4 regions of the Nocardia sp. NPDC127579 genome follow, and region 1 is predicted to be linked to each of the others. Evidence: riboswitches for the same ligand, from Rfam matches in the RefSeq annotation. Region 1 holds a riboswitch; each other region holds the start of a gene.
What was found. A riboswitch is a leader RNA that binds a small molecule or an ion and turns the genes downstream of it on or off. The one in region 1 is predicted to bind S-adenosylmethionine.
Positions count from the first base shown of each region.

Region 2: another riboswitch for S-adenosylmethionine. It lies ahead of ACFVMC_RS01315 (homoserine O-acetyltransferase); the one in region 1 lies ahead of ACFVMC_RS04385 (aminotransferase class V-fold PLP-dependent enzyme).
Region 3: another riboswitch for S-adenosylmethionine. It lies ahead of ACFVMC_RS24830 (rhodanese-like domain-containing protein); the one in region 1 lies ahead of ACFVMC_RS04385 (aminotransferase class V-fold PLP-dependent enzyme).
Region 4: another riboswitch for S-adenosylmethionine. It lies ahead of ACFVMC_RS17655 (ABC transporter substrate-binding protein); the one in region 1 lies ahead of ACFVMC_RS04385 (aminotransferase class V-fold PLP-dependent enzyme).

Region 1 is NZ_JBHXVZ010000001.1:1,052,080-1,057,658, reverse strand. It holds gene ACFVMC_RS04395 (lipase family protein) at 121-1,512, opposite strand; gene ACFVMC_RS04390 (TetR/AcrR family transcriptional regulator) at 1,601-2,233, opposite strand; gene ACFVMC_RS04385 (aminotransferase class V-fold PLP-dependent enzyme) at 2,258-3,568, opposite strand; SAM riboswitch class IV at 3,616-3,730, opposite strand; gene ACFVMC_RS04380 (LysE family translocator) at 3,856-4,491, shown strand; gene ACFVMC_RS04375 (Pls/PosA family non-ribosomal peptide synthetase) at 4,695-5,579, shown strand, end outside.
Region 2 is NZ_JBHXVZ010000001.1:255,461-261,039, reverse strand. It holds gene ACFVMC_RS01330 (NADP-dependent isocitrate dehydrogenase) at 46-1,266, opposite strand; gene ACFVMC_RS01325 (MFS transporter) at 1,552-3,060, opposite strand; gene ACFVMC_RS01320 (TetR/AcrR family transcriptional regulator) at 3,195-3,848, shown strand; SAM riboswitch class IV at 3,915-4,025, shown strand; gene ACFVMC_RS01315 (homoserine O-acetyltransferase) at 4,102-5,238, shown strand; gene ACFVMC_RS01310 (DUF3017 domain-containing protein) at 5,258-5,503, opposite strand.
Region 3 is NZ_JBHXVZ010000007.1:417,989-423,567, reverse strand. It holds gene ACFVMC_RS24855 (TetR/AcrR family transcriptional regulator) at 1-363, shown strand, start outside; gene ACFVMC_RS24850 (DUF456 domain-containing protein) at 447-929, shown strand; gene ACFVMC_RS24845 (amidohydrolase family protein) at 926-1,780, opposite strand; gene ACFVMC_RS24840 (FAD-dependent oxidoreductase) at 1,832-3,220, opposite strand; gene ACFVMC_RS24835 (hypothetical protein) at 3,472-3,924, shown strand; SAM riboswitch class IV at 3,976-4,091, shown strand; gene ACFVMC_RS24830 (rhodanese-like domain-containing protein) at 4,107-4,523, shown strand; gene ACFVMC_RS24825 (O-succinylhomoserine sulfhydrylase) at 4,552-5,579, shown strand, end outside.
Region 4 is NZ_JBHXVZ010000004.1:482,791-488,369, forward strand. It holds gene ACFVMC_RS17635 (dipeptide ABC transporter ATP-binding protein) at 1-268, opposite strand, end outside; gene ACFVMC_RS17640 (ABC transporter permease) at 265-1,128, opposite strand; gene ACFVMC_RS17645 (hypothetical protein) at 1,121-1,351, opposite strand; gene ACFVMC_RS17650 (ABC transporter permease) at 1,344-2,333, opposite strand; gene ACFVMC_RS17655 (ABC transporter substrate-binding protein) at 2,337-3,992, opposite strand; SAM riboswitch class I at 4,001-4,095, opposite strand; gene ACFVMC_RS17660 (hypothetical protein) at 4,303-5,022, shown strand; gene ACFVMC_RS17665 (glycosyltransferase) at 5,099-5,579, opposite strand, start outside.

The sequences.
Region 1 (5,579 bases):
TAGGGGTTGGCGATCAGGGTGCTCGGCCAGTCGCGGCGAATGCTCTGGAAGACCGGCGAATCCGGGGCGGCGAACACGACGTGCCGGCAGGCGGGTGGTGGTGATCGGACGGGCGGCGGTCTAGGCGCCGATCGGCTTGCCGAAGAACGACATGATGGTTTCGCCCAGGACAGAGCCCGCGTAGGGGAGGACGCCGGGGGCGGCGGCCATGGACGGGACGTCGGTGGTGCTGCAACCGGGTTGGGCGGGAACGCCGTCGAGGCGGTCACGCAGCCAGAGCAGGGCGGCGGGGCCGCCGCTCACTTCGGCGACGATGTGTTCGCTGGCCCAGTCGCGGGTGTATTGCACCTGGGTGCCGGGGGTGGCGCAGTACGCGTCGACCATGGCGTTGGCGGAGCCGAGGGGCAGGATCTCGTCCCAGCGTGAGTGCCACACGAACATCGGCATGTCGGGGACGGTTTTGCCGAGGCGGGTCTCCTCGATGACGCGCCGCACGGCCGGGTCGTCGAGCGGGTCGCCCTGCGTGCGCAGCATGCCCTTCAGATTCAGGAAGGGCAGCAGGGCGGACTGGTATTGGACGCACAGCGGGCCCTTGGCGATCATGAGCGCGCGGCCGAGCGGATCGATGGTGCGGTCGATGAACTCGGCGAAATACGGGTATTCGCGGGTCAATCCGATGACGGCGGCGAAGACCAGTGCGGCGGTGGCCTGATTGTTGGCCATGTTCAGCGCGGCGGCGAGGTCGGGACCGTTGCCGCCGGTGGCGGCGGCGACCACATTGAGTTCCGGCGCGTAGCTCTGCTTCAGTTCGGCGGCGTGCTGGGTGGCCAGCGCCCCGCCCGAGTAGCCGTACATGCCGACCGGCGCGTCACCGACGCCGAGCGGTTCGAACGCGGTGGCCGCGCGGATGCCGTCCAGGGTGATCCGCCCGGCGAGCGGCCCGGCCGCGTACGCCGAGTTGGGTCCCTGATGGTCGGGGATGACGACGGCCCAGCCCTGTTGCAGCGCGGCCTGGGCGAAGACGAATTCGGCGGGGGCCACGATCTGACCGGCGAAGCTGGCGACGGACAGGAATTGCAGCGCGTAGGACGGCGCGCAGTAGCCCGCGAGCGAGTCCTCGGCGATCTGCACCGACAGCAGTTTGCGGGGCTCGGGACTGACGCCGCGCGGTTTGAGCAAGGTGGCGACGGACGGAATCGGTTGTCCGGCAGTGTTGTTGGAGCGGTAGGAGACCTGCCAGGCGTCGACGTTGAGTGGGATGATCCCGAGGTTGGCGACCGTGATCTGCCGGGCCGCGATGAGCCCGCCGGGCGGGGTGTTCGCGACCACGTCGGCGGGCGGCTGGTAGAACGCGGCGTCGAATTCCGGTGGCAGCGGGACCGGGGCCGGGGCCTGGATCCTCGGTTGGGTTTCCGGTTCCGCGACGGCCGTGGTGGTTCCGGCCAGTAGCGCGCTCATTCCGACTAGCGCGGCCGCGGTGCGGCGTAGCGCGCGTGATCTCCACATGGTCATCCCTCGACCCACATCCTTGCCTTCGCATTGAGACACCTGCGTCTCAATGGTGGGGGCAACTATGGCACGAACGTGACGGGGATCGCAATCAGTGGTCGGGAATCAGCAAGGCGAACAGCAGCGTCGAGAGCATGTCGACCAGTGCTCCGACGGGCGGCCGGTGCTCGTCCATGCTCCAGTGGTGCGCCGCGCCGTTGAGCGCACCGATGAATCCGGCCATGGCGGTGGGCCAGCCGCAGGCGGGGGCGTGGACCTCGGGGATGTTCGAGGCGATGGCCTCGATGGTGCGCGCCCATTCATCGCGCACATCGAGCCGGTGCTGTTCGACGCGATCGCTGACGCCGACGATCTCGACGTAGGCGATCTTGGCGCGGCGGATATCGGTGACCACCGCGTGCAAATAGGCGGTCAGACCGGCCGATACCAGCTCACGAGCCGAACCGCCGGGATGCTCGGCCACGGCCGCCGCGACGGCCGTCCGCGCGGCCTGCTGCGCCGCGTCGTAGGCGGCGATCAGCAGGTCCTCGCGGCTGGAGTACTCCTCGTAGAACTGCCGCCGGGACAGTCCCGCCGCCGAACAGATCTCTGTCACAGAGCTTTTCGCATACGATCTGGCGGCGAACACGGTCAGTGCCGCGTCGATGAACAGGGCGCGCCGTTCGGCGCGGCGTTCCGGGACCGACTGTCCGGCGTAGCTGTGTCTGGTCTGCGGCGTACCCATCGCCGCTCAGCGTAGTGCTCGGTGTCAGAGGCAGGCGGCCGCGCCCGCGTTGCCCTCGGCGAAGTCGCGGGTTTCGGGGGTGGGGTTCCACAGGCCGTCGGTCTTGGCGTAGGACCAGGTGGGGCCCTGTTCGACCAGGGTGGCGACGGCCTGGATCAGGCGGTCGACATCGGCGGTGCCGGTGCCGAGGCCGACGCTGGCGCGCAGCGCGCCGTCCAGGCCCAGGCGAGCGAGCAGGGGATGGGCGCAGAAGCGGCCGTCGCGAATGCCGATGCCGTGTTCGGCGGACAGGTAGGCGGCGACTTCGCCGGGCGCGAATCCGTCGAGGGTGAACGCGACGATGCCGACGATGTCGGGGCTGTCGGACCACAGCCGCAACTGGGTGACTCCCGGAATGGCGGCCAGGCCAGCGCGCAGGCGGTCCGCGAGCGTGCGCTCGTGGGCCACGAGGGTTTCGGGGGCGATCTGACACAGGGCGTCGCAGGCCGCGGCGAGGGCGGCGGCGCCGAGCACATTGGGCGACCCGGCCTCGTGGCGCTGCGGCGCGGGCGCCCAGCGCGCGTCTGTGGTGGTGACCTCGCGGACCGCGCCGCCACCGGCCAGATAGGGTTCGGCCCTATCGAGCCAGTCGCGTCGGCCGACCAGCACGCCCGCGCCGAAGGGGGCGTAGAGCTTGTGCCCGGAAAACGCGAGATAGTCGATGCCGGTGTCGCGCAGGCTGATTCGGCGGTGCGGCGCCAGCTGTGCGGCGTCGACCAGGATGCGCGCGCCGCACTGGTGCGCGATCTGGGCGAGCCGGTCCAGCGGGAGCACCTCGCCGGTGACATTGGAGGCGCCGGTGACGGCCAGCAGCGCGGCGGGCTTGCTGCACAGTTCGGCGACCAGCAGCCGGACGGTCTCCTCGAGGGTGTCGGCGGCGCGCACGACGCGGCGGCCATGGCGGGTCCAGGGCAGGAAGTTGGCGTGATGCTCGATGTCGAGGACCACGGTGTCGCCGGGGACGCAGGCGGCGAGCAGGTTCAGCGAGTCGGTGGTGTTGCGGGTGAAGATCACGACCTGGTCGTCCTCGGCGTCCAGGAAACGGGTGACCGAGCCGCGCGCCGACTCGTAGCTCTCGGTGCAGACGCGGGAGGCGTAGCCCGCGCCGCGGTGCACGCTGGCGTAGAACGGCAGCAGCTGTTGGACCCGGTCGGTGACCTGGGCCAGCGCGGGTGCGCTGGCGGCGTAGTCGAAGTTGGCGTAGGTGGTGGTGCCGCCCTGTACCAGGGGGACCTGGAGGTCGTCGCCGGAGACGCGGGCGAGCGGGGCGCAGGTCTGGGTGGCCACAGTGGTCATCACGAAAATCCCGTCGATTCAGGGACCCGCAATCGAGAGATCGGTCGAGTCCGCGCTTGCCGCGCCCGAGTGGGCGAACGGCCGGGTCGTCACCCGGAGCACCCCGCCGCGGAGGAGGGTTGCCGACCAGCTAGCCGGGGCTTAGCGCTGGTACTCATGACCTGAAACGAGAGTGGCAGACGTATCGGCGGCCTGTCAACCGCAGTTTCGCCGAGTCGCGCACTGCATGAAAATGCAATTGAGAGAATAACCTTGCATTCTTGGGGCGAATGCGGTCCCATGGAGAGGTGACTCCCTCGCTGCTGCTCAGCTTCATCGGCCTGTGCATCCTGCTCTCGATCACGCCCGGCCCGGATACCTTCCTGGTACTGCGCTACTCGTTCGCGGATGCCCGACCGGGGATCGCGGCGGCGGTGGGTTCGGCGCTGGGCGGCCTGGTCTGGGCGGTGGTCGTCGCGGCGGGGGTCGCCGCTCTGCTCGAGCAGTCGGCCACGGCCTATCGGCTGCTCAAGCTGATCGGCGGAATGTACTTGCTGTACTTGGGAATTCGCGCGCTGATCGACCTGCGCAAGCAACGCCGGGCGGGGGCGGCGGACCAGGCGGGGCAGGCGGCCACGCCCGTGCCCGCGCCCATTCGCTCGGCGTTCGCCGCCGGGCTGGTCTCCTGTCTGTTCAACCCGAAGGTCGGGCTGTTCTATCTGGCCGTGCTGCCGCAATTCCTCACCGAGGTCACCTTCGCCGGCACGCTGGCCCTCGGCGCCATCGAATCCGGTATCGCCGCCATCGAAATGGTGCTGGTCGCGGTGCTCGCGTCCCGCGCCGTGGCGCTGCTGCGGCGCCCCGCGGTGCGGGACCGGCTCGAGCAGGTCTCCGCCGGAATCCTCGCCGCGCTCGGTATCGGCACCGCGACCTCGGCCGCCTAGCGTCCAGCGTCGGCACCGGTACCGGAGGTACCGTGGACAGTTGGTCACCGCCTTGTTTGCCCACTGGTAACCCTGGTCGTGCATCATCTGCGCCGTCCCGGGCTAACCGGGACCGCGCGCAGCACCCGGCGGCCGCCGGGTGCGACGAGGGTTTCGACGCGGAAGCTCGGCGCTGGTAGGTCGATGAGAGGTGGGCAGGACGGATGCTCCAGCCGGAGGTCGATGCGGTAGCGAGCGGGGGAGCGCTCCCGGATCCGCTGCTGCGCGCGGAATTCGCGCCGCCCGCACGGACACTGGTCGATATCCTGGCCGCCACCGCCGCCACCTACCCCGACGCGCCCGCCCTCGACGATGGAACCACGGTGCTCGGCTACACCGAACTGCTGGCCGAGATCGACACGGTGGTGGGGCGATTGGCCGCCGCGGGCGTCCGCGCCGGCGACCGGGTCGGGGTGCGGATGCCCTCGGGGACCAGCGAGCTCTACGTCACGATTCTTGCCGTACTGCACGCCGGTGCCGCCTACGTGCCGGTCGACGCCGACGATCCCGACGAGCGGGCCCGGCTGGTCTTCGGCGAGGCGCGAGTCAGCGCGATCGTTACCGCCGCGGGGATCGAGCGCGGCGAAAATGCTACGGGCGCAGCCGAATCCACGAACCTGCCGACCCCCGGCGACGACGCCTGGATCATTTTCACCTCGGGCTCCACCGGGACGCCGAAGGGCGTCGCGGTCACCCACCGCAACGCCGCGGCGTTCGTCGACGCCGAGGCCCGGCTATTCCTCCAGGACGCTCCGATCGGCCCGGGTGACCGGGTGCTGGCCGGACTGTCGGTGGCCTTCGACGCCTCCTGTGAGGAAATGTGGCTGGCCTGGCGGCACGGCGCCTGCCTGGTCCCGGCGCCGCGCGCGCTGGTGCGCACCGGCGCGGATCTGGGGCCGTGGCTGGTGCGCCGGGAGATCAGCGTGGTGTCGACCGTGCCGACACTGGCCGCCACCTGGCCGGCCGAAGCGCTGGACTCGGTCCGACTACTCATCTTCGGCGGCGAGGCGGTGCCGCCGGAACTCGCGGAAAAGCTTGCGGGAAACCGG
Region 2 (5,579 bases), 800 kb from region 1:
CGCCGGGGTGCCGGGCGAGCGTCTCAGCTCTGCCCGGCGAATACTTCACTTACGCAGCGCGCGAGCCAGATTGACGTCCAGCGCGCCGAGGAACTCCTCGGTGCTCAGGTAGCCCTGATCGCCGCCGACCAGCAGCGCGAGGTCCTTGGTCATCTGCCCGCCCTCGACGGTCTTGATGACGACGTCCTCGAGCGCCTGGGCGAAGCCGATCACCTCGGGGGTGTTGTCCAGCTTGCCGCGGTGCTCGAGCCCACGGGTCCAAGCGAAGATGGACGCGATCGGGTTGGTCGAGGTCGGCTTGCCCTGCTGGTGCTGACGGTAGTGCCGGGTGACGGTGCCGTGCGCGGCCTCCGCCTCACAGGTCTTGCCGTCCGGGGTGAGCAGCACCGAGGTCATCAGGCCGAGCGAGCCGAAGCCCTGGGCCACGGTGTCGGACTGCACGTCGCCGTCGTAGTTCTTGCAGGCCCAGACGTAGCCGCCCTCCCACTTCATCGAGGAGGCGACCATATCGTCGATCAGGCGGTGCTCGTAGGTGAGCCCGGCCGCGTCGAACTGGGTCTTGAACTCGGCGTCGAAGATGTCCTGGAAGGTGTCCTTGAACATGCCGTCGTAGGCCTTCAGGATGGTGTTCTTCGTGGAGAGATACACCGGGTAGTTCTGCTGCAGGCCGTAGTTGAACGAGGCGCGCGCGAAGTCCTCGATGGACTTCTTGAAGTTGTACATGCCCATGACGACGCCGCCGTCCTCGGGCATCTTCACGACTTCGTGCACGATCGGCTCGCTGCCGTCCTCCGGGGTGAAGGTCAGCGTGACGGTGCCGGCCTGATGCACCTTGAAGTCGGTGGCGCGGTACTGGTCACCGAAGGCGTGGCGGCCGATGATGATCGGCTTGGTCCAGCCGGGCACCAGGCGGGGCACGTTGGAGATGATGATCGGGGCCCGGAAAATGGTGCCGCCGAGGATGTTGCGGATGGTGCCGTTGGGCGACCGCCACATCTTCTTCAGCCCGAATTCCTCGACCCGCGCCTCGTCGGGGGTGATGGTGGCGCACTTCACGCCGACGCCGTGCTGCTTGATGGCGTTGGCCGCGTCGATCGTGACCTGGTCGTCTGTCTTGTCGCGGTACTCGATGCCGAGGTCGTAATACTCGAGGTTCACGTCGAGATACGGGTGGATCAGCTTGTCCTTGATGAACTGCCAGATGATCCGGGTCATCTCGTCGCCGTCGAGTTCTACGACGGTGCCTTCAACCTTGATCTTGGACATGGATCTTCGTGTCCTCCTAGGATGGTGCCCTCATTGCACGGCCAGGTGAACACGCTTGTGAGCGGACCCCAGCTGTTCCAACAGACAACGTATATGCCCCGCGTTGTCGGCGGGTCATGTGGTCAAACAGAACAAGCGTACTGCTGCTAACGATCTCACCGCGCGTCAGTACCCCCCAGTGAGAATCGTGATAAAGGTTACTGAGCAGTATTTTTGTCCATTATTTGAGAACGGCAAGGTCCGCGTATCGCGAGTTCTCGACGATACGCGGACCGAATAACCGGATCAGACTCCGACCGGAATCTTCACCTCGTCCTCCGCGCCCTCGATGAGGTTCTCCGGCTTGTCCCGGATCATCAGCGCGATCACCGGGATGGCGGCCGCGAAGAAGCCCGCACCGACATAGAACGCGACATCGTAGGAGTGGATGGAGGCCCGGGCCACCAGATCGTCGATGCCGGGATGCGCCGCCACGTAGTCCTTGGCCGCCTGCACCGAGATCGTGGTGAGCAGTGCGGTGCCGACCGCGCCGCCGACCTGCTGGGCCGCGTTCAGCAGCGCGCTGGCCACGCCGGAGTCCGCCTCCTCCACCTGGTGCAGCGCCACGGCCTGCATGCCGACGAACAGCGGGCCCATGCCGAGCGCGATCAGCAACTGGGCGGGCAGCACGCTCACGGCGTAGCTGTCGCCGAAGCCGAGCTGTGCCAGCCACAGCAGGCCGAGCACCCCCAGTGCGGCGCCGGCGACCATGAGCGGCCGCGGGCCGAGCTTGGGCAGCAGCGCGCTGGTCACGCCCGCCGAGATCGCGATGCCCACCGGGAACGGCAGGAACGCGATACCGGCCTTCAGCGGCGAGTAGCCGAGCACGTTCTGGAAGTAGAAGCTCAGGAACAGGAACATTGCGAACATTGCGATCGGGATCAGCAGGGCCGCCAGCAGTGCCCCGCCGCGGTTGATCTCACCCGGAATACGCAGCGGCAGCAGTGGATTGGCGACCCACCGTTCGATGGCGACGAAGGCCGCGAGCAGCACGACGCCCGCGCCGAGCGGCAGGATCGTGGTGATGTCGGTCCAGCCGTGCTCGGCCGCGCGACTGAAGCCGAACACGATGCCGATCAGGCCCAGGGTGACCGTGATCGCGCCGGGCACGTCGTAGCCGCCGGTGCGGGGCAGTGGCACATCCTTGGCGATGACGCCGACCGCGCCGATCAGGGCAAGGATCGCGATCGGGGTGTTGACCAGCAGCGTCCAGCGCCACGACGCGTACTCGGTGAGCGCGCCGCCCGCGATCAGGCCGATCGCCGCGCCGCCGGCGGAGATGCCTGCGAACACCGCGAACGCGCGGGCTCGTTCCTTGGCTTCGGTGAAGGTCACCGACAGCAGCGACAGCGCGGCCGGGGCGAGTAGCGCGGCGAAGGCGCCCTGTAGACCGCGTCCGGCGAACAGCTGGGGGCCGTTCTGGGCCAGGCCGGCCAGGGCCGAGGCGGCGGCGAAGCCGACCAGGCCGACCATGAAGATCGTGCGCCGTCCCATGTAGTCGGCGAGGCGGCCGCCGAGCAGCAGCAGGCCGCCGAAGATCAGGGTGTAGGCGGTCAGCATCCACTGGGTGTTGCTGTCGCTGATGTGCAGGTCACGTTGGGCGAACGGCAGCGCGATGGTGACGATGGTGGCGTCCAGCACCACCATCAGCTGGGCCAGCGCGATCACGCCGAGCGCCCACCACCGTGCCGAACCGCTCTGTTTTTCGGGGACGTCCACCGCAGGAGCAGTTTGAGTCACGGGATTCTCCCTCATCTGGGACGAGCTGTTTCGGAAGGACGAGGTCGATCCTGGCATCGCACGACTTTTGTCGTCAAGAGAAAAATGTCGCGATGCGACATTTGACTCATTCGGCCATGACTATGTCGGGCTTGCGTTAAGGTGGCGGCATGTTCGACTCAGCGCCCACCGGATTGCGGGAACGCAAGAAGCAGCAGACCCGGCTGCGGATCATCAAGGTGGCGCTGGACCTGTGCGACGAGCAGGGCTTCGAGGCGACGACCGTCGAGCAGATCGCCGACGCGGCGGATGTCTCGCCGCGCACCGTCAACCGGTATTTCGAGATCAAAGAGGACATCATTCTCGGCCCGGTGGAGGACTTCGGTCAGGCCGTCGCGGCCCGGCTCCGCGACCTGCCGGAGGTCGTCAACCCGCTGGACGGGCTGTGCACCGCCTTCCTGGACATGGTCGAGGCCGGGGCGCACGCCGACGCCGACGCGCCCATCTCACTACGCCGATTCCAGAAGATGCAGCGCATCGCGCGCAGCAGCCCGGCGGTCAACACCCGGGCGATGGAATACGGCGACCGCAAGTCCGCCGCGCTCATGCGAGCCCTGGCCGATCGCCTCGGCGTCGCACCGGATTCGCTCACCGTGCGGCTGGCGATCGGCACCTGGCAGATGATGTGCCATATCGCCTTCGCCGCCGACGAGGAACTGATCCTGACCGGCGATCCGGAGGAGGCCGCCCGCGCCACCCGGGCGACGGTGCTCGGCGCCCTCGCCGAACTGCGTCGGATCTGCGGCGCGACATCGGCGAACTGAGCCCGCCCGCCAATCGGATCGACGTGATTTCAAACGTCGACCGACCGCCGGTTACCATGTTCGTTAGGTCATGAGTGCCAGCGCGAAGCCCCGGCTCGCTGGTCGGCAACCCTCCAGCAGCGGTGGGGTGCTCCGGGTGATGACCCGGCTCTCGAGGGACGAGGGCAAGCGCGCTGTTCAGGAGGTCCCCCATGTGTGCAAATCTTCACCGCGGTGCGGTAGCGGCGTATTCCCCCGTGATCGGCCGACCGGCGTGACCGTGGAGACCGAACCGAGCGCCCGCTGCCTACTACCCGCGCCGGACGGCCGTCTGGGCACCGTTCCGATCGGGGACGTGCGCTTGGAGAACGGCGCCGTGGTCCCGGATGTGCATCTCGCGGTACAGCGCTGGGGTGAGCTCTCGCCCACGCTGGACAATGTGGTGCTGGTCGAGCATGCCCTGACCGGTGACTCGCACGTGGTCGGCGCCCCCGACACCCTGCATCGGCTGCCCGGCTGGTGGGACGGCATGGTCGGTCCCGGCGCGCCCATCGACACCGACGAGTGGTGTGTGATCGCGGCCAACGTGCTGGGCGGATGCAAGGGCAGCACCGGCCCGTCCTCGCCGGCTCCGGATGGAAAGCCCTGGGGTTCGCGGTTTCCCGAGATCTCGATTCGCGATCAGGTGACCGCGGAGGTCGCGCTGATGGACCTGCTCGGCATCGACCGCCTGGCCGCGGTCGTCGGCGGTTCGATGGGCGGCATGCGGGTCCTGGAGTGGATGATCGGGGCGCCGGACCGAGTGTCCGCGGCGCTCGTGCTCGCGGTCGGCGCCCGTGCCACCGCCGACCAGATCGGCACCCAGACCACCCAGATCGCCGCGATCACCGCCGACCCCGACTGGCAGGGCGGTGATTACCACGGCACCGGCCGGGCGCCGATGAGCGGCATGGGGCTGGCCCGGCGCATCGCGCACCTGACCTACCGCACCGAAGGCGAACTGGACCACCGTTTCGAGAACCACGCGCAGGGCGATGAGGACCCGTGGCGCGGCGGTCGCTACGCGGTGCAGAGCTACCTGGAGCATCAGGCCCGCAAACTGTGCGGCCGGTTCGATCCCGCCACCTACGTGCTGCTCACCGAGGCGATGAACCGTCACGATGTCGGCCGCGGTCGCGGCGGGATCGCGGCGGCGCTGGCGTCGACCCCGGTGCCGTGCGTGGTCGGCGGCGTCGACTCCGATCGGCTCTACCCGCTGCGTACCCAGCAGGAGCTCGCCGACGGGCTGCCCGGTTGCGCGCGACTCGAGGTCGTGCATTCCCGCGACGGCCACGACGGCTTCCTCACCGAGGCCGCCGCGGTATCCAAGCTGCTCATCGAGACCATGCGGCTGGCGCGGGAGAACCGCTGACGCACCGGAACTCGGCGCGCTACTGCACGCCGAGGCTGCTGATGGTGGCGGCGATGAAGAGAATGGCCGACCCGAGCAGGGTCAGCGCCGCGACGTCGAACGGCTTGCCGCGCACCGCGAGCAGGCCGACTCGCGCCGTGGGCAGGGCCAGGCGCAGCGCGGCCGCCAGCAGGGTGGCGCCGCCGAAGAAGAACGCGCCGCGCCGCCATCGATCACCGGCCACGAACACCACGGCGATGACGACGACCACGGCGACCGCCACCATCGGCAGGTGCACGCGCAGGAATTGCGCGCCCGCGCTGCTGGGTTGCCGTTCGGCGGAGTCGACGTCGTTCACGCAC
Region 3 (5,579 bases), on a different contig from region 1:
GAATTCGTCACCGCCCGCGCCACCCAGGGCACCCCCGCCACCCGCCTCGCCGCCTTCCTCGCCGCCAACTGCGATTTCATCGCCTCCCATCGCAACCACCTGATCGCCATGCTCGATCTGCAACACGCCGCCTCCGAATCACAAGCGCGGCAGGCGGACTCCGACCGGGCGAAACTCACGGAACTCCTCGCCGACGGTCAACGCCGCGGCGAATTCCGCCCCTTCACCCCCGACCTGATGGCCGGCTTCATCCTGTCCCTGCGCAACGGCGTCATTCGCCGCGCCGCCACCGACCCCGAATTCGACCTCGCCGCCTGCACCGCCGAACTACTCACCACCGTTCGATTGGCCACCACCGCCTGACCCGCGTCTCCGTACCACCGAAATGCATCGCGCCGACCGGTAAGCGAGAATCGCCGTAGGGCAACGAGAGCGGAGGGGTTGGCGTGAGTGTGTGGGGTGAGGTCCTGGTGGGCCTCGCGATTCTGATCGGGCTGGTAGGGATAATCGTGCCGATCCTGCCGGGCGTGATCCTCATCTTCGCGGCTATCGGGGTGTGGGCGTTTCTGACCGGTGGTGCGACGGCCTGGGTGATCTTCGGGATCGCGGCGGTATTCCTGGTGCTGTCCGGGGTTATCAAATACACCTGGCCGGGACGGAAGATGAAGGAGGCGGGGGTTTCCAATCGGGCGCTGTTCATCGGGGCCGTGCTGGGAATCGCCGGGTTCTTCGTCATCCCGGTGGTCGGCCTGTTCGTCGGGTTCGTGCTCGGGGTATATCTGTCCGAGCATCAGCGGCTCGGGCAGGGTGAACCGGCGTGGCAGTCGACCAAACACGCGCTCAAAGGCGTTGGGCTGTCGATGCTGATCGAATTGCTGGGCGCGCTGCTCGCGAGCGGAGTCTGGCTGGTGGGTGTGTTCGTGGCCTAAGGCTCGATGACCGGCAGCGGCAAGGTCGCGTCGGGGTCGAGGCGGGGGAGGTCCTCGCGGCGCAGCGGAAGGGTCGGCGGGTCCCCGCGGTGCAGCGGCGGGAGCGAGCGCATGCGCGGCGGGAGCCGGTAGAAGTCGCGGGCGTTGTCCTCCAGGACGGCGAACATGTCGGTACCGACCACATCGCAGATCAGATCGACGTCGGAGTCCTCGAAGGGGCGGCCCGCCCGGGTGCCGGGCAGGTCGGTGCCGAACATCAGCGCCTGCGGATTGACCGCGTGGATCCGGCGAATGGTGTCGGGGACGTGCATGGCCACGCGGCCGAAACCCGTTGCCTTGACCCGGGCTCCGCGATCCACCAGATCCAGCAGGTAGGGCAGGCTCTCGTCGGACATGCCGAGATGATCCACCGACAACGCGGGCAGTTTCGAGATCACCGGTTGCAGCGAGGCCAGCATCTGCCCGTCGATATAGACCTCGACATGCCAGCCGACCAGGTCATAGGCGCGCAGCGCCTGCAAGGTCATGCCGGTGATGTCGGCGGCGGCGCGCTTGAGATTGAAACGCAGAGCACGCACGCCGACTCGATCCAGTTCGACGATCTCCTCGTCGGAAGCGTCCAGGTTCAGCGTGGTCACCCCCACCCAGCCCGGGCCGAGCTCGGCCAGCGCCGCCTTCATCCAGGTCTGATCGGTGCCCTGGAACGACGCGCTGACCACGGCGCCACCACCGATATCGAAGCGCGCCATCCGCTTTCGATAATCGGCGATGGTGTACGGGTCGGGCAGGTAGCCCTCGTTCTCGATCAGCGGGAACCGCGGATCGATGATGTGGACATGGGCATCGAACACCTGTACAGAATGCCTCAGTTACAGAGATTTCGCTGCCGTGGAACCGCCGGCTCAGACCTTGTGCGGTTCGCTGGCGCGCAGCATGTCCTCGCGCTCGACGACCTTGACCCGCTCGCGGCCCTCCGGCTCACCCAGCGCGCGTTCGTGCGCGTCCAGGCGATACCAGCCCTGCCAGGTGGTGAACGGAATGCCCTTGCCCTCCAGGAACTCGGTGACCGCGTCCAGCTCCGGCTGCTCGGCCGGGGTGAAGTTCACGCTGTCGTCGAGCAGGCAGGCCACGGTCTCGTTGGCATCGCCCTTGGTGTGGCCGATCAGGCCGACCGGGCCGCGCTTGATCCAGCCGGTCACATAGGTGGCGGGCATGTACCGGGCGGCGCCGTCGGCGTTCTCGTCGGCCAGCACGCGACCGGCCTCGTTCGGCACGGTGCCCGCCTGGTCGTCGAAGGGCAGGTTGGTGATGTTCTGCGACAGGTAGCCCACGGCCCGGTAGATGGCCTGCACGTCCCACTCGCGGAACTCGCCGGAGCCCTTGACGTTGCCGGTGCCGTCGAGCTGGGTGCGCTCGGTGCGCAGGCCCACGACCTTGCCGTCCTCGCCGAGCACCTCGGCGGGCGACTCGAAGAAGTGCAGGAACAGCTTGTGCGGGCGGTTGCCCTGATCGCGGATCGCCCACTGCTCCAGCGTGTTGGCGACCATGTCGACCTGCTTGGAGTGCCGGCGCGCGGCCTCGGAGCCGGCGTCGTAGTCGATGTCCTCGGGGTCGACGATGACCTCGATGGTCGGCGAGTGGTCGAGCTCGCGCAGCTCGAGCGGCGTGAACTTGGCCTGCGCCGGGCCGCGCCGCCCGAAGACGTGCACCTCGAGCGCCTTGTTGGCCTTGAGGCCGTTGTAGACGTTCGGCGGGATCTCGGTCGGCAGCAGTTCGTCGCCGGTCTTGGCGAGCACGCGCGCCACATCCAGCGCAACGTTGCCGACGCCGAGCACCGCGACCTTCTCCGCGTGCAGCGGCCATTCGCGCGGCACATCCGGGTGGCCGTCGTACCAGGAGACGAAGTCGGCGGCGCCGTAGGAGCCGTCCAGGTCGATGCCCGGGATGTCGAGGGCGCGGTCGGCGTTGGCGCCGGTGGAGAAGATCACCGCGTCGTAGAAGCGGCGCAGATCATCGAGGGTGATGTCGGTGCCGTAATCGATATTGCCGAGCAGACGCACCTGCTCCTTGTCGAGCACCTTGTGCAGGGCGGTGATGATGCCCTTGATCCGCGGATGGTCCGGCGCGACGCCGTAGCGGATCAGACCGAACGGCGCGGGCATGCGCTCGTAGAGGTCGATACTCACCTCGGCGTCGGATTTCATCAACGCGTCGGCGGCGTAGATACCGGCCGGTCCTGCGCCCACGATCGCGATGCGGAGCGGGCGAGTGGCTGCACTCTGTTCGGTCATCTCTTACGCGCACCTTCGGTCGAAAAATAATGGCGTCCTATTTAGCCTAGGCTAAGTCGACGCAGCGCTGCGGTTGCCCCTGCCGATGCGGACACTGGTGCTGCTGGCTCGTAACTGCGCGGCTTCCAGGTCGCTGTCCGCACCCCGCAGCCACGGTGATGGCCGCGAGACTGCGGTCTCGCGATTCTATCGGTGTCGCGCGCGGTGGACTGCACGGGTGCCGCCGACCAGGCATAAGGGATCATGGGCGGATGACCGAGCAGCAGCCCAAGCCCGAGGACGAGCCGATCGCCGTCGATCAGACCGACCAGCGGTCCATGACGCCGTTCATCGCCGCCGCCATCCTCGCCGCGATCGTGCTGATCGCGGTGTTCGCCGGCGGTCTGCTGTCGCCCGCTGAGAAAAATGTCACAGAAGCCGACCGCATCTCCGCGGCGGTCAGCAACTACGTGGGCGGCCGCGCGCAGAGCGACGACGTACCCGCCCCCGGCACCGCGTGCGCCGGATTCGACGAGGCGAAGTCGCCGCTGGCCGCGCAATTCGGCGCCGGCGGCCGAAAGTCGGTGGAGATCGCCAGGATCGAGGGCCAGAGCGTCAACGGGGACCGGGCCAAGGCCACCGTCACCACCAAGGCCGACGGCAAGGAGACCACCGAGACCTGGAATCTGGTCCGCGCCGACGGCAACTGGCTGGTCTGCGGCTGAAACGAATCAGGTGTTTGACAGCCCGGCACCTGCCCAGGCAATCTCAGTCCAGGTCATGAGCACCAGCGCCAAGCCCCGGCTCGCTGGTCGGCAACCCTCCTCCGCGGTGGGGTGCTCCGGGTGACGACCTGGCACGCATCCGAACCCCGATGCGGCAAGTGCGGATTCACAGGAGGATCGCAATGAGTTACGCCGGTGACATCACCCCGCAGCAGGCGTGGGACCTGTTGCGCGAGCACCCCGAAGCCGTCCTGGTCGACGTGCGCACCGAAGCCGAATGGCGTTTCGTCGGCGTACCCGACACCACCGCGATCGAGCGCCCCACCGTGCTCATCGAATGGGTGGACGGCACCGGCACGCGCAACCAGGCCTTCGCCGACCAGCTGGGCAAGGCACTGGACGGCCGCGCGCCGGAAGCCCCCGTGGTGTTCCTGTGTCGCTCCGGCCAGCGCTCCGCGCATGCCGCGACCGTGGCCACCCAGCTCGGCATCGCGCCGGCCTACAACGTGGACGAGGGCTTCGAAGGCCCGCTCGACGCGGACGGCCACCGCGGCGGCTCCGGCTGGCGCGCCCGCGGCCTGCCGTGGAAGCAGTCGTGAGCCCGAGTTCGGCGAAGGAGCAGCAGTCATGATCACAGGTGGTGCGTTCGACAAGCCGCTGCCCGAAGGTGTCGGCCCGGCGACGCTCGGTGTCCGAGGCGGCCTGCGGCGCAGCGGTTTCGAGGAGACCTCGGAGGCGCTGTTCCTGAACTCCGGCTTCGTCTACGAGAGCGCCGAGGCGGCCGAGCAGTCGTTCACCGGTGAGATCGAGCATTTCGTCTATTCGCGATACGGGAACCCCACGGTGGCCATGTTCGAGGAGCGGATGCGGCTGCTCGACGGCGCCGAAGCCTGCTTCGCGACGGCCAGCGGCATGTCGGCGGTGTTCACCGCACTGGGCGCGCTGCTCGGTGCCGGTGACCGGCTGGTGGCGGCGCGCAGCCTGTTCGGCTCCTGCTTCGTGGTGTGCAACGAGATCCTGCCGCGCTGGGGCGTGGAGACGGTCTTCGTCGACGGCGACGATCTGGACCAGTGGGAGCAGGCGCTGTCGGTGCCGACCCAGGCGGTGTTCTTCGAGACCCCGGCCAACCCGATGCAGACCCTGGTCGACGTGCGCCGGGTGTCCGAGCTCGCGCACGCGGCGGGCGCGAAAGTGGTGCTGGACAACGTGTTCGCCACCCCGCTGCTGCAACGCGGCTTCGAGCTGGGCGCCGACGTGCTGGTCTACTCGGGCACCAAGCACATCGACGGACAGGGCCGGGTCCTCGGCGGCGCCATCCTGGGCGCGCAGGACTACATCGACGGACCGGTGAAGAACCTGATGCGCCACACCGGTCCGGCGCTGAGCCCGTTCAACGCGTGGACCCTGCTCAAGGGCTTGGAGACGATGCCGCTGCGCGTGCGGCAATCCGCCGATTCGGCGCTGCGGGTGGCGAAGTTCTTGGAGGACAACGACTCCGTGAACTGGGTCCGCTACCCGTACCTGGAATCGCATCCGCAGTTCGAGCTGGCCAAGAGCCAGATGAGCGCGGGCGGCACGGTGGTCACCTTCGAGCTGAACGCAGCCGACGGCGAGGCGAAGAAGCGCGCCTTCGAGGTGCTGAACCGCCTACGCAT
Region 4 (5,579 bases), on a different contig from region 1:
CGGTGATCTCCGCGGGCTGGTCGAGCAGCCCGAGCAGCGCGTGCCCGAGCGTCGACTTCCCCGAACCGGATTCGCCGACCAGCGCGACCACCTCGCCGGGCGCCAAGGTGAACGACACACCGCCCAGCGCGGTAACCGAACCGGTGGCGGAGCCGTATCGCACCGCGAGGTCCTCGACCCGCAGCAGCGTGGCGCCGGTCGCGCCCGGACCGGTGCGCGTGGTTGCACCCCCTCGCGGTGCAACCACGCCCGGCGTACCCCGGCTCATCGCCGGACCGCCGGTCCGGCGGCGCGGCCGAGCTGCTGCGCGGCGACCACCACGGCGATGATGACCGCGCCCGGCAGCAGGGTCAGCCACCAGGCCAGCGCGAGGTAGCCGCGTCCCTCGGAGATGAGCGAACCCCATTCCGGCGTAGGTGGTTTCGCGCCGTAGCCGAGAAAGCTCAGCGCGGACACCGACAGCACCGCCATCCCGAATTCGACGGCCGCGAGCGCGAGCACGGGCTGCGCGGAATTCGGCAGGACGTGCCGGGCGAGTACGGCGTACCAGCGGACCCCGCTCGCGTGCGCCGCCTCCACGTAGGTCTCGGCGCGCACCCGCAGCACTTCCGAGCGCATCACCCGGGCGAAATTGGCGATGAGCGAAACACCAACGGCGACAGCCACATTGCGGGTGCCGAAGCCCAACGCCGTGACCAGGGCCAGGGCCAGCAGCAGCGACGGGATGGCCAGCAGCACATCGACCACCCGCATGATCGCGGTGTCCACGATGCCGCCCGCCGCACCCGCCAGCAGTCCCAGTAGCGACCCGGCGACCAGCGCGATGGCGACAGCGGTGAGCGTCGCCGAGAGCGACAGGCTCGCGCCGTGCACGATCCGGGTGTACAGGTCGCGCCCGAGATTGTCGGTGCCGAACCAGTGTTCGGCACCGGGCGGCTGGAACTTCTGCGCGGGAACGCCGGTCAGCGGATCACCACCGGCGAATACCGAGGGGAACAGCGCCCAGCCCAACGCGAGCAGCGCCACCACCGCGGCGAGCACCGTGAAGGCGTTGGCGCGTAACCGGATCCAGGACAGCGGTCGCGGCCGGGGGAGAACGGCGGCGCGTCTGCCGAGCAGATCAACCATGGGTGCGCACCGCCTCCGCGATCGCCGCGAAGGCCCACGGTGACTCGGCGTCGGCACGCAGCCAGCTCCAACGTCCAGAACTCCGCGGCGCGGCCGGATCGACGGGGAGCCAGGGCGTGAAACCGAACCCGGCGGCGAGTGGGCCCCGGGTGAACTCGAAGAGCTCGGCCAGGACGGTCGCGGGCAGATCGAGCGGGGGTGGGGTCGGATCGTGCTCAGGCACGGGCGGACACCTCCTCGGTGGTGCTGAGAATGGTCGGCGCGGCGTTGTCGCGCCGGGCGGCGATGCGCGGGTCGAGCAGCGGATAGATCAGATCGACCGCGAGGTTCACCGCGACGAAGATGAGTGCGCTGAGCAGCACGACGCCCTGCACCACCGGAATGTCCTGGGCCAGTACCGCGCTCTGGGTGAGCCGCCCGATCCCGGGCCGCGCGAACACGCTCTCCACCACCACGGCACCGGCCAGGATGTGACCGACCAGCACGCCCGCGATGGTGAAGGTCGGCACGCTGGCCGGGCGCAGCACGTGCCGGCGCCGTACCCACCAGCGCGAACCGCCCTTGGCCAGTGCGACATCCACGAACGGCTGCCGCCAGGTGGACTCCACGCCGGAGATCAGCACCTGGGCGAGCACCGCGCCGATCGGCAGCGCCAGGGTCAGCGCCGGCAGCACGGTGCCCGCGAAACTCTGTCCGCCGAACGCGGGCGCGAGCCGCCAGCGGAACGAGAACAGTTGCAGCAGAAGCAGTCCGGTGAAGAAGGTGGGCACCGCGACGCCGATCGAGGGCAGCGCGGCGAGGGCGGCGCGCAGCCACGGACGCCGGGTGGCGGTAGCCGTCAGCGCCAGCCCGACGCCGCCAAGCACGGCGAAGAGCAGTGTCAGCGCGGCCAGGCCCAGGGTCGCGGGCAGCGCCTCGCCGATCGCCTCGGTCACCGGCTGGCCGGTGCTGATGGAATGGCCCAGATCGCCGCACAGCGCGTGCGTCAGCGCGGTCCAGTACTGCTGCCACAGTGGCTGATCCAGGCCGTAGCGGGCCTGCAATTCGGCGATCGCCGCGGCATCGGTCGGCGCGCCGAGGTCCGCGCCCGCGGCGATGGACACCGGATCGGCGGGCAGCAGGTAGAGCACCGCGAAGGACACGGTGAACGCGGCCCACAGCACCCAGAGTGCCTGTGCCGCACGAGCTGTCAGATATCGCGGCACGGGTCAGCGCTCGCTCAGCCAGGCGTCGAAGAACTGGAGTCGCGCGGACGCCTCGAATTTCAGGTCGTGCAGCGTGTGTGCGGCCCCGATCGCCTGGGACAGTTCCACGGTCGGGATCCACAGCCCCGCGTCCAGCACGCGCTCCTGCGCGGTGCCGATCAGGGCGAGCCGCGCGGCCTGGTCCCCGGCGCTCAACTGTCCCTCCAGGATGTCGTCGAGTGCTGGAATACGTTCGCGCACATTGAGATTGCGTCCCTGCACCGTGAAGGCGTTGCGGAGGATGTCGCCGTCCGCGCGCGTGGTGTTGTAGTAGTAGGTGTCGTAGTCCTTGGCGTTCTGCCGCGCCGTGGTCTCGGCCAGCGAGACCAGATCCAGCCGCAATTCCACCCCGACCTGGCGCAGCTGCTGCTGCACCAGCTCCAGGATCGCCTTGTTGCCCGCGAACACCTGGGTGAACACCACGCCGAAGCTGAGCCGCTCGCCGCCACGCACCCGGATACCGTCGCCGCCCGGCACCCAGCCCGCCTGATCGAGCAGGGCGCGGGCGCGGGCCGGATCGTGCGCCAGCCGCGCCGACAGATTCTGATAGCCGGGTGTGGTACTGGCCAGCGCGCTGGTCGCGGGCTTGAACTGCGGGCCGAGCACGGTGTCGACCAGCTGCTGGCGGTCGATCGCGGGCAGCAGCGCCTGGCGCACCAGCGGATCGCGCAGCGGGCCGCGTGTCAGATTGGGCTGGAGGCCGAACGGGATGCCGGGGTTCGGGGCGGTGAGCAGGCGCGCGTCGGCCGCCTCCAGTAGCGGCAGGTCCTGGGGCAGCGCGTCGCTGATCGCATCCAGCTGCCCGGAGGTGAGGCTGCCGGTGCGCACGCCGGACTCCGGGACGACGGTGAACTCGATGCCGTCCAGGTAGGCCTCGCCCTGGTGTGCGAAAACCGCGGAGCCCCAGGCATATCCGGCTCGCTTGCGCAGTGTGGCCGACACGTCCTGCCGATAGGCGGTGTACACGAACGGTCCCGATCCGACATTGCTGCCGTCGCACCGCTGCTCGGCGGGTTTCGCGGTGGTGGCCGCGCCCTGAATGCCCAGTTGCGGCGTCGAAGTCGCCTGGAGGAACTGTGCGTTGGGTTTGCTGAACTCGACCCGTGCGGTCAGCCGGTCCACCGCCGTGGTGCCGACGTAGTTCACCAGATACCCGTTGCCGAGCGGGGCCTTGGCCGCGCCGAGCCGCACGATCGAATCGAAGGTCTCGCGCACCGACTCTGCGGTGAGCGCAGTGCCGTCGCTGAAGGTGACGTCGTCGGCGAGGCGGAAGGTGAACACCGTGGCGTCGGGACTCGCCTCCCAGCTGCGCGCCAGCCAGGGGCGCAACGCGCCGGAGGCCGGATCCTGATCGGTCAGCGAGTCGACGATCTGCCGGGTGACGTAGAGCGTCTGGTTGCTGCCCGCCTGCGCGGGGTCCGAGCACGACGCCGCCTGGGACAGGCCGTAGCGCAGCGTGCCGCCGGGCCGCGGGGGACCCGCGTCGGCCCGGGTGCCGCCGGCGTCGCCGCCGCAGGCGACCACGGTGCCGGCGAGGGCCAGCAGGCCGGTGACGGTGGCGAGGCGATGACGGGTGCGGATCACGGTGGTACTCCGGGGAATTCGGCGCGGGCGACGCATCGGTAGGTCCTCCATCGGTCCTGGCGGAAGCACCCGCACCCGGCGCGCCGGGGGGTTGCTGCGATGTCGGCGAGCCAGGTCTCTCGATCGCTCTGGATGGTTGCCGGACCATCATGGGTAGCAGGCGATCTCGGTGACAAGAGTAGAAATCACGGTGAGCGCAGTGCTGGTCACCAGCGGCGGGAGGGCGGATTATGGTCCGGACCCCGCTCTACGGTCCGCACGCCGCCGACATCGGAAATACCAAGTTTTCGGAGTTTGCGGGCGTACCGTTGAACCTCCGCTCGTTCCGCCGTCGAGGAGGTTCGCAGTGCCCGTTCAACTCGATGCCTCCCGTGCGCGGAGGTCGCTCGGCCGGCTCGCCGCGCTCGTCGCCATGGCCACCGTCACCGCGATCGGCCCCGCCGCCGCGACTCCGGAGCACCCGGTTGCCTCGATCGACGACGCGTCCGTCGCGTTCGACCTGCCGCGCGGGGCGGTGGCCCGCCCGGGTGCCGCCGGTCCCGCGGTCGCCGCCCTGGAAGCCCTCGGCGTGACCCCGTTCCTCTATCCGACGGCCACCCTGTGCGACGACACGGGCCTGGCCCTGGACGACCCCGCCCTCGCCGGTGCGGTATCGGGCCCGTGGCCTGTCCACACGCTCACCATCCCGGGCCTGGACCTGACCGCGGTCGAGACCGGTCAGACCTTGTTCGCCTTCGTCCCCGCCGCCTCCGACGATGCCGAGGATCCCACCCTGCGCGTCGCCTGGCTCAATATCTCCACCGGCGACGGCGGCCTGGCCGCCCTGGGCCCGCTCACCGACGTCTTCGCCCACATGGTGTCACCCGGCGTACCCGACCTGCTACGCCCGCTGGCCGAACAGGCTGTCCGCGAACTCTTCACCGCCACCGTCCCCGACACCGGCGTCCGCGCCGTCCCGGTCGACACCGGCAGCGGCACCGTCCTGGCCGCGGTATTCGGCAGTTCCCGCACCGATACCCGGACCTGCTTCTACCTTCCGACCATCGGCATCGTCGATGTGCCGTGACGGGCGCGGCCGCCGCCACCGGGAACCGACCCGGGCGATCGGTGGCAGGTAGGCCCGCGCGCGACGAGACCGATCCTCAGTCCGGTGGCTGTCGTAGCCGACGGCCTTTCCACACCAGGTTGCCCAGTCGACGGGCTCGGTGGGATCGCAGGGAGAGCATCACATACGCGCCTACCGAGACCGGATGGGCCAGTGCGGCAAGAGCATCCGTGCGCGTGAGGCCGGTCGCGGTTTCGGTGGACCGGGCCAGGAGACGACCGGCGACGGCCGCCGCGTAACCGGCGAACCCGATCCGGCGGGTCCGGCCGGAACCGCCGAGGGCGACCAGTGGCGGCACCCAATAGGCCAGGACGGCAATGGCTCCCACGGCCAGCGCGGCGAATGGTGAACCGCCGTAGGCGGACCAGAGCCAGCGGGTGTAGCCCGCGTCGAGTTCGGTGGCACCCCGATACATTCGGGTCTCGGCCTGTCTTCCGGCCGCGACCAGTGCGGTGTGGCGGCCGCCGCGCCGCAGGGCGCGCGCGATATCGAGATCCTCGGTCGGGCTGGCGGCGATC